DNA from 3 places in the Isoptericola sp. NPDC019693 genome. Region 3 is predicted to be linked to each of the others. Evidence: predicted binding sites of a transcription regulator. Region 3 holds the regulator's gene; each other region holds the start of a gene.

Region 1 (3,227 bases), on a different contig from region 3:
GTGCACCACGGCCACCGCGTAGCCCGCCTCGCGCGCCGCCTGCTCGACCCCGACGGCCATCTGGCTCGGCCCGAACAGGGCGCTGCCGGTGGAGACGAACCCGATGACCCGGGAGCGGGCGGTGACCAGGGCGCGGGCGGCACCGTTGGGCCGGAAGCCCAGCTCCTCGATGGCTGCCTGCACGCGCTCGCGGACGTCCGCCGAGACGTTGGGCTCACCGTTGACGACGCGCGACACCGTCTTCTGGGACACCTCGGCCAACCGCGCCACGTCGACCATGGCGGGCGGGCGCACCGCTCCCCTGCGTGCTCTCTCGGACATCCTGGCTCCTTCGCCGCCGGAGCCTGACTACGTAGTCAGACCGTCATAGGGAGGGAGACTGGCACGGCGCTGACTACGTAGTCAAGCCCTGGTGGCATGTTCGTTGGTCGACGCGGTCGCGCCTCGTCGCACGCACGACGCCGTGCTCGACGCGGTGCTCGACGGCGTGCTCGACCATGTCGCGGGACCGTCGGCTACGGCACCAGGCGCTGGGTGATCACCGACGCGCCGGCCCCGTGCTGCACGCGCGCGAGCGCGCCGTTCACCAGCGCGAGGTACGGGGGCACGTGCCCGCACTCGACCTCGGCGAGCAGCGGGATCCCGAGGTCACCGAGCGCGTCGCGCACCGCGTCGTGCTGGGTGAAGCCCTCCGAGTCCGGCGCGTACGTCCGGCTCACCAGCACCGCGTGCGCGGCGTCGAACCACCCGGCATGGCGCATCGCCCACAGCGCCCGGCCGACCTCGAGCGCCTCCCACTCGAGGATGTCGAGATACACGACCAGCCCCTCGGGCGCGTGCTCCGCCGCGAACCGCCGCACGTCGCCGTACGGGGTGCCGGCCAGCAACGACACCGTCTCCAGGCAGCCGCCGACCAGCCTGCCCCGGACGTCCACCGGCGCGGCCGGGTCCGCGCCGTCGAGACGCAGCCAGGGGCCCTCGGCGTCGAGCGTCCACGTCGACACCTCGGGCTCGTTCTCGTAGTCGTCCCAGCCCTGCGACCGCGACCGGAACCGCCGCGGCGAGCGCTGCACCAGCGCCTCGCCCGCCCGGGCCGACGCCGCGACCTCCCACCAGCCCAGGACGCCGTCGGGCACGGTGTACGGGGTGTCCATGAGGTTCTGGCCGTGCAGGGTCGCGACGCCCGTGCGCAGGGTCAGCGGCAGCTGGAGCGTCGAGGTGTCGGAGAAACCGACCAGCCACGTCGGGTCGGCAGCGAGCGCGTCCCAGTCGAGCCGACCCAGCAGGTCCGTGGCGAGCTCGCCGCCCCACGGCGGCACGACGGCGCGCACCGCCGGGTCCGTGAGCATCGCGGTGAGCTCGGCGGCCCGCACCTCGGCAGGCGCGCTGACGATCCCCGCACCCGAGAGCGTCTTCCCCAGGCGCACCTCGTACCCCTCGGCCCGCACTCCGTCGGCCGCGTGGCGCAGCCGTGCCTGGAGCCGCGGCTCCACGCCCGCTGACGGCGCGGTCACCCCGATCGTGTCGCCGGGACGCAGGGGCCGGGGGTAGCGGATCGTCATGTGCGGACTGTGCCCGACGCCGGCTGCCGCGGCAACGAGATTTGGCCGCCGAGCGTCTGTCCACAGGCGGACGTCGGGCCTGGCCACAGGGCCTCGGCGACGGCTAGGATCGAACACATGTTCGACCCGGAGCGAGGTTCCCGAGCGACAGAGAGGTGGTGACGACGAGCATGACCGCTGTGCTAGACGGTGTGCCCGACGTCGTGCTCGACGAGCTGCCGGTGACGACCTCCCCGTGGGACGGCGTGCTCTCCCCGAGCGGCCCGACGACGGTGCACGACGTCGCGGCCGCCCTCACCGACGCGGCGCACCTCCAGGCGCGGATCAACGCCCTGGAGGGTGAGAAGCTCCTCGCCGTCGAGCGGGCCCGTCGAGCGGCTGTCCGGTGCGAGCCGGACCTGCTGGCGGGCGAACAGCTGCGGGTGCAGCGGGCAGGTGTGTCCCGGCGGCACGAGCTGGCCCGGCGGGCGTTCAACGCCGACGTCGCGACCACGCTGCACCTCTCCGAACAGCAGGCCGACCACGTCGTGGAGACCGCGCGGATGCTGACCTCGTCGGGCGCCGCCACGCTGGCCCAGCTCTGCCGCGGGCGGATCGGGGCCCGGCACGCCACGGCTCTGGCCGACGTGCTCGCCGACCTCCCCGACGCCCAGGCCCGGGCCGCCGTGCAGGCCGAGGCGCTGCCGCGAGCCGCCACGGCCACCCCCGCCCAGTTCCGGGCCTTCCTCCGGCGCGCCCGTGACCGGGCACACCCGGAACCGTTCACCCTCCGGCACGACCGAGCCGCTCAGAAGCGCGCGGTGTTCGTCGACCCCGCGGCCGACGGCATGGCCTGGCTCAGCGCCTACCTTCCGGCCACGAGCGCCCACGCAGCCTTCGACCGGCTGACGGCCGCCGCGCGGTCCGCCCGCGAGGCCGGGGACTCGCGGACCGTCGCACAGCTCCGCGCCGACGCGTGCGCCGCCCTGCTGCTGGCCGGGGCGGAGCCCTCGCCCGCTCCCCGCCACGGCAGCGCGGGGCCCTCGGCCACCACGCCTCCCGTCGCGAGCGCCGCAGGGCGGAGCACCCCCGGGCCCGACACCCCGGGCCTGGCGGACGAGCTGGCCGCCGGGCTCGTCCCTGATCTTGCCGACCACACCCGCCGGATCACCCCGCGCGTCCAGGTCACGGTGCCGGTCATGGCGCTGCTGGGCCGCACGGACGAGGCGGCAGAGCTGGCCGGCCACGGTGCGATCAGCTGCGAGGTCGCCGCGTTCCTCACGGCCCAGGCGCCGTCCCTGCGCCGGCTGCTGGTCGATCCTGTCTCCGGCGAGCTGCTGACGACCGACGCCGGCACGTATGCCGTCCCTGCTGCGCTGCGCACCTACCTGGAGGCCCGCGACATCACCTGCCGGTTCCCGGGCTGTACGCGCCCCGCGGCACGCTGCGACGTCGACCACACGGTCGCGTGGGCCGACGGCGGCGGGACCACGGCCGACAACCTGGCGCACCTCTGCCGCCGCCACCACGTGATGAAGCACGAGACGCGCTGGCGGGTGCGACAGGAGCCCGACGGCACCCTGGTGTGGACCTCACCGACGGGACGCGTCTCTCGCGACCCTGTCGCCGACCCTGTGGACCTCACCGGCCGGGAGCTGATCCCACCGGATCCCGCGGATCTCCCCG
Region 2 (3,227 bases), on a different contig from region 3:
TCCTCACCCCGGAGCAGGAGGCCGAGCTGGACCGCGCGTCGCGGGCCATCCTCACCGAGGCCGGCTACGTGGGCGCCGGCACGTGCGAGTTCCTGGTCGGCACCGACGGCACCCTGTCCTTCCTCGAGGTCAACACCCGCCTCCAGGTGGAGCACCCCGTGACCGAGGAGGTCACGGGCATCGACCTGGTGCGCGAGCAGCTGCGCATCGCCGCCGGCGAGCCGCTGGGCTACGACTCCACCACGCCACGCGGCCACTCGTTCGAGTTCCGCATCAACGGCGAGGACCCGGCGGCGGGCTTCCTGCCCTCCCCCGGCACCGTGACCACGCTGCGCTGGCCGTCCGGCCCGGGCGTGCGCGTCGACACGGGCGTCGTCGAGGGCGACACCGTCTCCGGCGCCTTCGACTCGATGATCGCGAAGCTGATCGTCACGGGAGCCACCCGCGAGCAGGCCGCCCAGCGCGCCCGCCGCGCCCTGCGCGAGCTCGAGGTCGCGGGCATCCCGACCGTCGTGCCGTTCCACCGCGCCGTCATGGAGGCGGAGGACTTCGTCCCGACCGACGGCTCGGCGTTCCGCGTGCACACCCGCTGGATCGAGACGGACTTCGCGGACGAGCTCGGCCGCCTCGCCCCTGCCGCCCCCGCCCCGACGCCCGACGCCGAGGAGCCGGTCGAGGAGCTCGCCGAGCGCGTCGTCGTCGAGGTCGGCGGCCGTCGCCTCGAGGTCGTCCTGCCCGCCGGGCTCGGCGTGGCCGCCGGGCGCGCGCGCCGCGCGAACGCCGCCCGCCGTCCCGCCCGCCGCGGCAACGGCCGCGCGTCCTCCGCCGCGAGCGGCGCGACCCTCGCATCGCCCATGCAGGGCACGATCGTCAAGGTGGCCGTGCAGGACGGCGCCCAGGTGGCCGAGGGCGACCTCGTCGTCGTGCTCGAGGCCATGAAGATGGAGCAGCCGCTCCTGGCGCACAAGGCCGGCACCGTGCGATCGCTGTCCGCCGCCCCCGGCGACGGCGTCACCGCCGGCGCCGCCATCTGCGAGATCGTCGACTAGCGCCGGCCGGCCGGCCGACGATGCGCACGGCCGGCCGGCGCGGATCGGACCGTCTGGCCGGGGTTCACCCATGGCCCCCGGCTCGTACGCGGCGAACGACATCCCGCCACCCCGGCACGGCGCGACAGCCTCGCCCTCGTCGCAGGTTTCCACAGATCTTGACGACGGTCTAGAACAGGTGTTCGAACGCCGCTAGGCTGGGGGCATGACGACGACGCTCCCCGACCCCGTGACCGGCACCGACGCCGGTGCGGCGGGTGGCGTCGGCGACCGGGTGAGCTCGGTGGTGGACCTTGGGGCGGCGGCGGCCCGGCTCGCCGCGATGCCCCGGTCGTGGGCCCCGTCGATCAGCGAGCTGCTCGAGGAAGAGTCACGACGCGAGGACCGTCCGCCAGCGACCGACACCGCACCACCCGTACCCGCGTCAGCACCCGTTCCCGCAGCCGCAGCCGCACCCGCACCCGTACCTGTGCCCGCACCCGCACCCGTGCCTGCGGGCCGCCCGGCCTTGGCCGACCTGGACCGGGTGCTGGACCAGCTCACCGCCAACGATGCCCAGATCGCGACCCTGCACGCCGAGCGCGCCGTCCTTCTCTCCCGCACGCTCCGCCTGGCCGAGGCCTTGGAGGCCGACCTGCTCGACCCCGACGACCCCACCACCCGCCGCGCACCGTCGGCCCGCCGCCTCGAGCTCGCCCACCGCGCCGTCACCGCCGAGGTCGCCACCACCCTCCGCATCGGGGAACACGCCGCCGGCACCCTGACCGACCACGCCCACACCCTCACCACCAAGGCCCCCGCGACCCTCGCCGCACTGCACGAAGGCCGCCTGTCCTGGGGGCACGCCACCGCGATCACCAAGCACGTCGCCGACCTCGACCCCGACCAGGCAGCCCACGTCGAACACACCGTCCTGGCCGCCGTGACCAGCTCAAACGATCCTGATACCGGCGCGAGCACGGTCACCTGCACCCCCGCGCAGATCGCCAGGCGCGCACGCCGAGCCCGCGAGACCGCCCACCCCACCCCCGCCGACGTCCGCCACACCGACGCCACCCGGCACCGCGCCGTCTGGCTCGACGACGGACACGACGGCATGGCCTGGCTGTCCGCCCACCTTCCCGCACCCCTCGCCCACGCCGCCTACGACCGCCTCACCCGCACCGCCCAACACCTCACCAGCACCACCGCGAGCATGAGCAACGGCACCAGCGGGAGCATGAGCAACGCCACCAGCGCGAGCGGCACCGGTGAGCACCGCACCCTCTCCCAAGCCCGCGCCGACACCCTCGCCGCCCTCCTCCTGGACGACGGCACCCTCGACGTCGCGGCGGTGCCCGGCCCTGGCCCGCGGCACACGCGACAGGACACTCGTCCGCACCCTGACCAGCACGGGGGCCAGCCCGGCGGGCGGCGCGGCGCGCCACACGAGGCATCGCCGGAGGATCAGGACGCGGACGCGGCCCCTGCCGAGCACACGGCAACCGGCACCACCGACGACCGGCTGTTTGCCCAGCACCACACCCTGGCAGCTCTCGCCCGCTCCATCCGGCCGCAGGTCACCGTCACCGTCCCGGTCCTGACCCTGCTCGGCCTCACCGACGCCCCCGCCACCATGAACGGCCACGTCCCCGTCGACCCGGACACGGCCCGACAGCTCACCGCCCTCGCACCCTCACTACGACGGATCCTCACCGACCCCGAGACCGGCACCGTCTTGTCCGTCGGACGCACCACCTACACCGTGCCGGCCGACCTCAAAGCCCTCGTCCGCACACGCGACACCACCTGCCGCTTCCCCGGCTGCACCCACCCCGCCACCCGCGCCGACCTCGACCACACCCAGGCATGGGCCAACGGCGGCGCCACCAGCGCCACCAACCTGGCCATGCTCTGCCGCCGCCACCACGTGATCAAGCACCAGTCGACCTGGCACGTCAGACAGGTCGACACCACCGGGGCCACCCACCGACCCACCGGCTGGGGCGGCACCCTCCAATGGACCTCCCCCACCGGACGCCGACACGTCACCCGAGCCGAACCCGTGGAGACCACCCGACATCGCGTCACGCCCACGGGCCCCGAGATCCCCGAGATCCCCGAGATCCCCGAGATCCCCGACCACACACCACCGAAGTCGGGCCCCGTGGTGGGCGGCGGTGAGCGCGGAGTGAACGA
Region 3 (3,227 bases):
GGGTGGCTGGCGGCGTTCTTCTTCTCCAGCGCCGCCCTGAAGCGCGCCTTCGTGTCCTCGCTGGGCCTCGCCCTGGAGTCGTCCGCAGCCTTGGCGTCGTCCGTCGTCATCACGGTCACCTCGTCGGTCGGGGTGGACGTGCTCGCACGGCGGACCGCGCAGCACCTGGTGCCGTCCAGGATGCCGCGACGGCCTCCCGGGCGCCAGGGCATTTCACGAGGACCGGGCGCGGGGCGGCCTCAGTCCGTCGCCGTGCCGCGTCCCGCTGCCGCGGGCTCGCCCGCCGGGCTCTCGCCGGGGTCGTCCGGGCCGGAGGCGGACGCCGCCGCCCGGGCCTCGTGCTCCGCGCGCAGGGAGGTGATCGCGGTCTCGAAGTCCTCCAGGGACTCGAAGGACTGGTACACGCTGGCGAACCTCAGGTAGGCGACCTCGTCCAGCTCCCGCAGGGGGCCGAGGATCGCCAGCCCCACCTCGTTCGCCTCGATCTCGGGGCGACCGGATGCTCGCAGCGTCTCCTCGACCTTCTGGGCGAGCACGGCCAGGTCGTCGGAGCTCACGGGCCGGCCCTGGCACGCCTTGCGGACCCCCGCCACGACCTTGTCCCGGCTGAAGGGCTCGGTCACCCCGGAGCGCTTCGCCACGGACAGGCTGGCGGTCTCGATGGTGGTGAACCGGCGCTGGCAGGCGGGGCACTGGCGACGACGTCGGATGGAGGCGCCGTCGTCGGAGGTGCGCGAGTCCACGACTCGCGAGTCCGCGTGGCGGCAGAACGGGCAGTGCATCGCTGGTCTCCTGCGCTCGGCTCCGGACCGGCGCCCGGCTGCCCGACAAGGTAAGCGGCGGGCGACCGTCCGCGCAAGCAGGGCTCCGCCGCCCCGGCGCACGTCAGTCCAGCGGGAGCACCACGACCTGGCCCGCCTGGAGCTCCGCCGTGGTCAGGCCGTTGAGGTCGCGGAGCTGGGCGACGACGTCCCGCAGGTCCTCGCCCGAGTCGCGCACCTGCTGCGCGTACTGCCAGAGCGTGTCGCCGGGGGCCACCGTCTGGAGCCGCACCTCGACGCCGGCCCCCGGGGACCCGGCCATGGCGCGCTGGCCGAACAGCCCCGCCCCGACGAGCACCAGGAGCACGAGCGCGGCGACAACCACCCGCCCCCGCCCGGTCAGCCGGAGCCCTCCGAGCCCGAGGAACCCGTGAGCGTCGCTGGTGCTGCGCACGTTCTGCATCGTCCTGCCTCCGGTCGGTCCACGTGGGTGCCGCGCCTGGCGGCGGGCCCGTCGAGCATCCGGTCCGTCGAACATCCGTTCGTCGAACACCTGTACGTCGAACTGCTGTACTAGGTGTACCACGACGAGGCGACACGGTCGAGCCCCGATCGAACAGATGTTTGATGTCGGGCGCGAACTGGCCTAGAGTGGCGGCAGCGCGATGGAAGGTTTGTCGGATTTCATCGGCCCGCCCGCGGGCCGCGCCCCTGGAGGACGGAGAACGCGATGACGAGCGGACGGGACCAGGCGCCGGCGTCCACGAGGGCGGCGACGTCGTGGGTCGGCCAGGACGAGACCCCCGAGGACGCGGCCACGACGGCGGGGTCCTCCTCGACGGCGCTGGCCTCGGTGAGCGAGCTCTCGCCGGCCGCCGACCGGCTGACGCCGCGCCAGCGGCGGGTCCTCGAGACCATCCGCAGCTCGGTGGAGGCGCGCGGCTACCCGCCCACCATGCGGGAGATCGGCGAGGCCGTCGGCCTCGCGAGCCCCTCCTCCGTCAAGCACCAGCTCACCACGCTCGAGCGCAAGGGCTACCTGCGTCGCGACCCGAACCGTCCGCGCGCGATCGAGGTCGTCGACCCGGAGACCTCCGCGACCGACGGTGCCGCCTCGGACGCCGGCGACGCGCCCGGCTTCGTCGCGGGCTCCGTCGCCGCGTCCGACGCGCAGCCGGCGCAGGCGCCGTCCTACGTCCCGCTGGTCGGGCGCATCGCCGCGGGCGGCCCGATCCTCGCCGAGCAGGTCGTCGAGGACGTCTTCCCGCTCCCGCGACAGGTCGTCGGCGACGGCGACCTCTTCCTGCTCAAGGTCGCGGGCGACTCGATGGTCGACGCCGCGATCTGCGACGGCGACTGGGTCGTCGTGCGCAGCCAGCCGGTGGCGGAGAACGGCGAGGTCGTGGCCGCGATGATCGACGGCGAGGCCACGGTCAAGACGTTCAAGCAGGCCGACGGGCACACCTGGCTGCTGCCGCAGAACGCGGCCTACTCCCCCATCCAGGGCGACGAGGCACAGGTGCTCGGTCGGGTCGTGGCGGTGCTGCGCAGCCTCTGAGCCGCGCCGACCCCGTCGGCAGCCTGCCGTGCCCGGGGCACGGCAGGCTGCGGTCGCGTCACGGTCAGAAGCCCAGCCGGCGCTGCACGGCCCGCATGCTGTCGGCCGAGGTCCGCAGCCCGGCGATCTCCTCGTCCGACAGGGGTGTGTCGATCGTCTCCGCCACACCCCGTCGGTCGACGAGCGACGGCACCGACAGGCAGACGTCGCTGATGCCGTAGAAGTCGTCGAGGCGTGAGGACACGTTCATCACGCGGTGCTCGTCGTTGAGGACCGCCTCGATGATCCGGGTCGCCGCCAGGCCGACGGCATAGTTGGTCGCCCCCTTGCCGGCGATGACGCGGTAGGCCGACTCGACCACGTCGGTCGCGATGCTCTGCCGGGCCGGCTCGTCGAGCGGCGGGCGCCCCCGGAAGGGCCGCCAGTCGAGCAGGGGTACCCCGGCGATCGTGGCGGAGCTCCACAGCACGATCTCCGAGTCGCCGTGCTCACCGGCGATGTTCGCGTGCACGTTGCCGACCGCGACCCCGCAGTGGCGGGCCAGCGCGTCGCGCAGACGCGACGAGTCCAGGACGGTCCCGCTGCCGAACACCCGCCCCCGCGGCAGTCCGCTGATCTCCTGGGCGGCATAGGTGACCACGTCGACGGGGTTGGTCACCATGAGGAACACCGCGTCCGGGGCGACCTCGAGGAGGCCCGGCAGGATGGACCGGGTGAGGCCGACCGTGGCCTCGGCCAGGTCGAGGCGGCTCTGGCCGGGCTTCTGCTTGGCCCCGGCCGTCACCGCGACGATGTCGGCGCCCCGGCAGACCTCGACGTCGTCGGAGCCGTCGATCTCGGCCTGGGGGATGAACATGCCCCCGTGCCGCAGGTCGAGCACCTCGGCCTCCACCTTCGCGCGGTTGACG

Evidence for each region. Region 3 encodes LexA, which represses DNA repair genes until DNA is damaged. Its sites were predicted from a motif close to TCGAACANNTGTTCGA; they were not measured.
Region 1: a site for LexA is predicted at 1,672-1,687, ahead of ACH436_RS13960 (DUF222 domain-containing protein). Genes of this name have one in related genera too.
Region 2: a site for LexA is predicted at 1,220-1,235, ahead of ACH436_RS12305 (DUF222 domain-containing protein). Genes of this name have one in related genera too.

The regions. Positions count from the first base shown of each region.
Region 1 covers NZ_JBIRXP010000004.1:321,620-324,846, forward strand. Annotated here, with positions in the region: gene ACH436_RS13950 (LacI family DNA-binding transcriptional regulator) at 1-321, opposite strand, end outside; gene ACH436_RS13955 (S66 peptidase family protein) at 516-1,562, opposite strand; gene ACH436_RS13960 (DUF222 domain-containing protein) at 1,733-3,227, shown strand, end outside.
Region 2 covers NZ_JBIRXP010000003.1:699,951-703,177, reverse strand. Annotated here, with positions in the region: gene ACH436_RS12310 (acetyl/propionyl/methylcrotonyl-CoA carboxylase subunit alpha) at 1-1,049, shown strand, start outside; gene ACH436_RS12305 (DUF222 domain-containing protein) at 1,255-3,227, shown strand, end outside.
Region 3 covers NZ_JBIRXP010000005.1:95,139-98,365, forward strand. Annotated here, with positions in the region: gene ACH436_RS15580 (DUF5302 domain-containing protein) at 1-110, opposite strand, end outside; gene nrdR (transcriptional regulator NrdR) at 240-782, opposite strand; gene ACH436_RS15590 (LysM peptidoglycan-binding domain-containing protein) at 886-1,215, opposite strand; gene lexA (transcriptional repressor LexA) at 1,492-2,319, shown strand; gene ACH436_RS15600 (L-lactate dehydrogenase) at 2,384-3,227, opposite strand, start outside.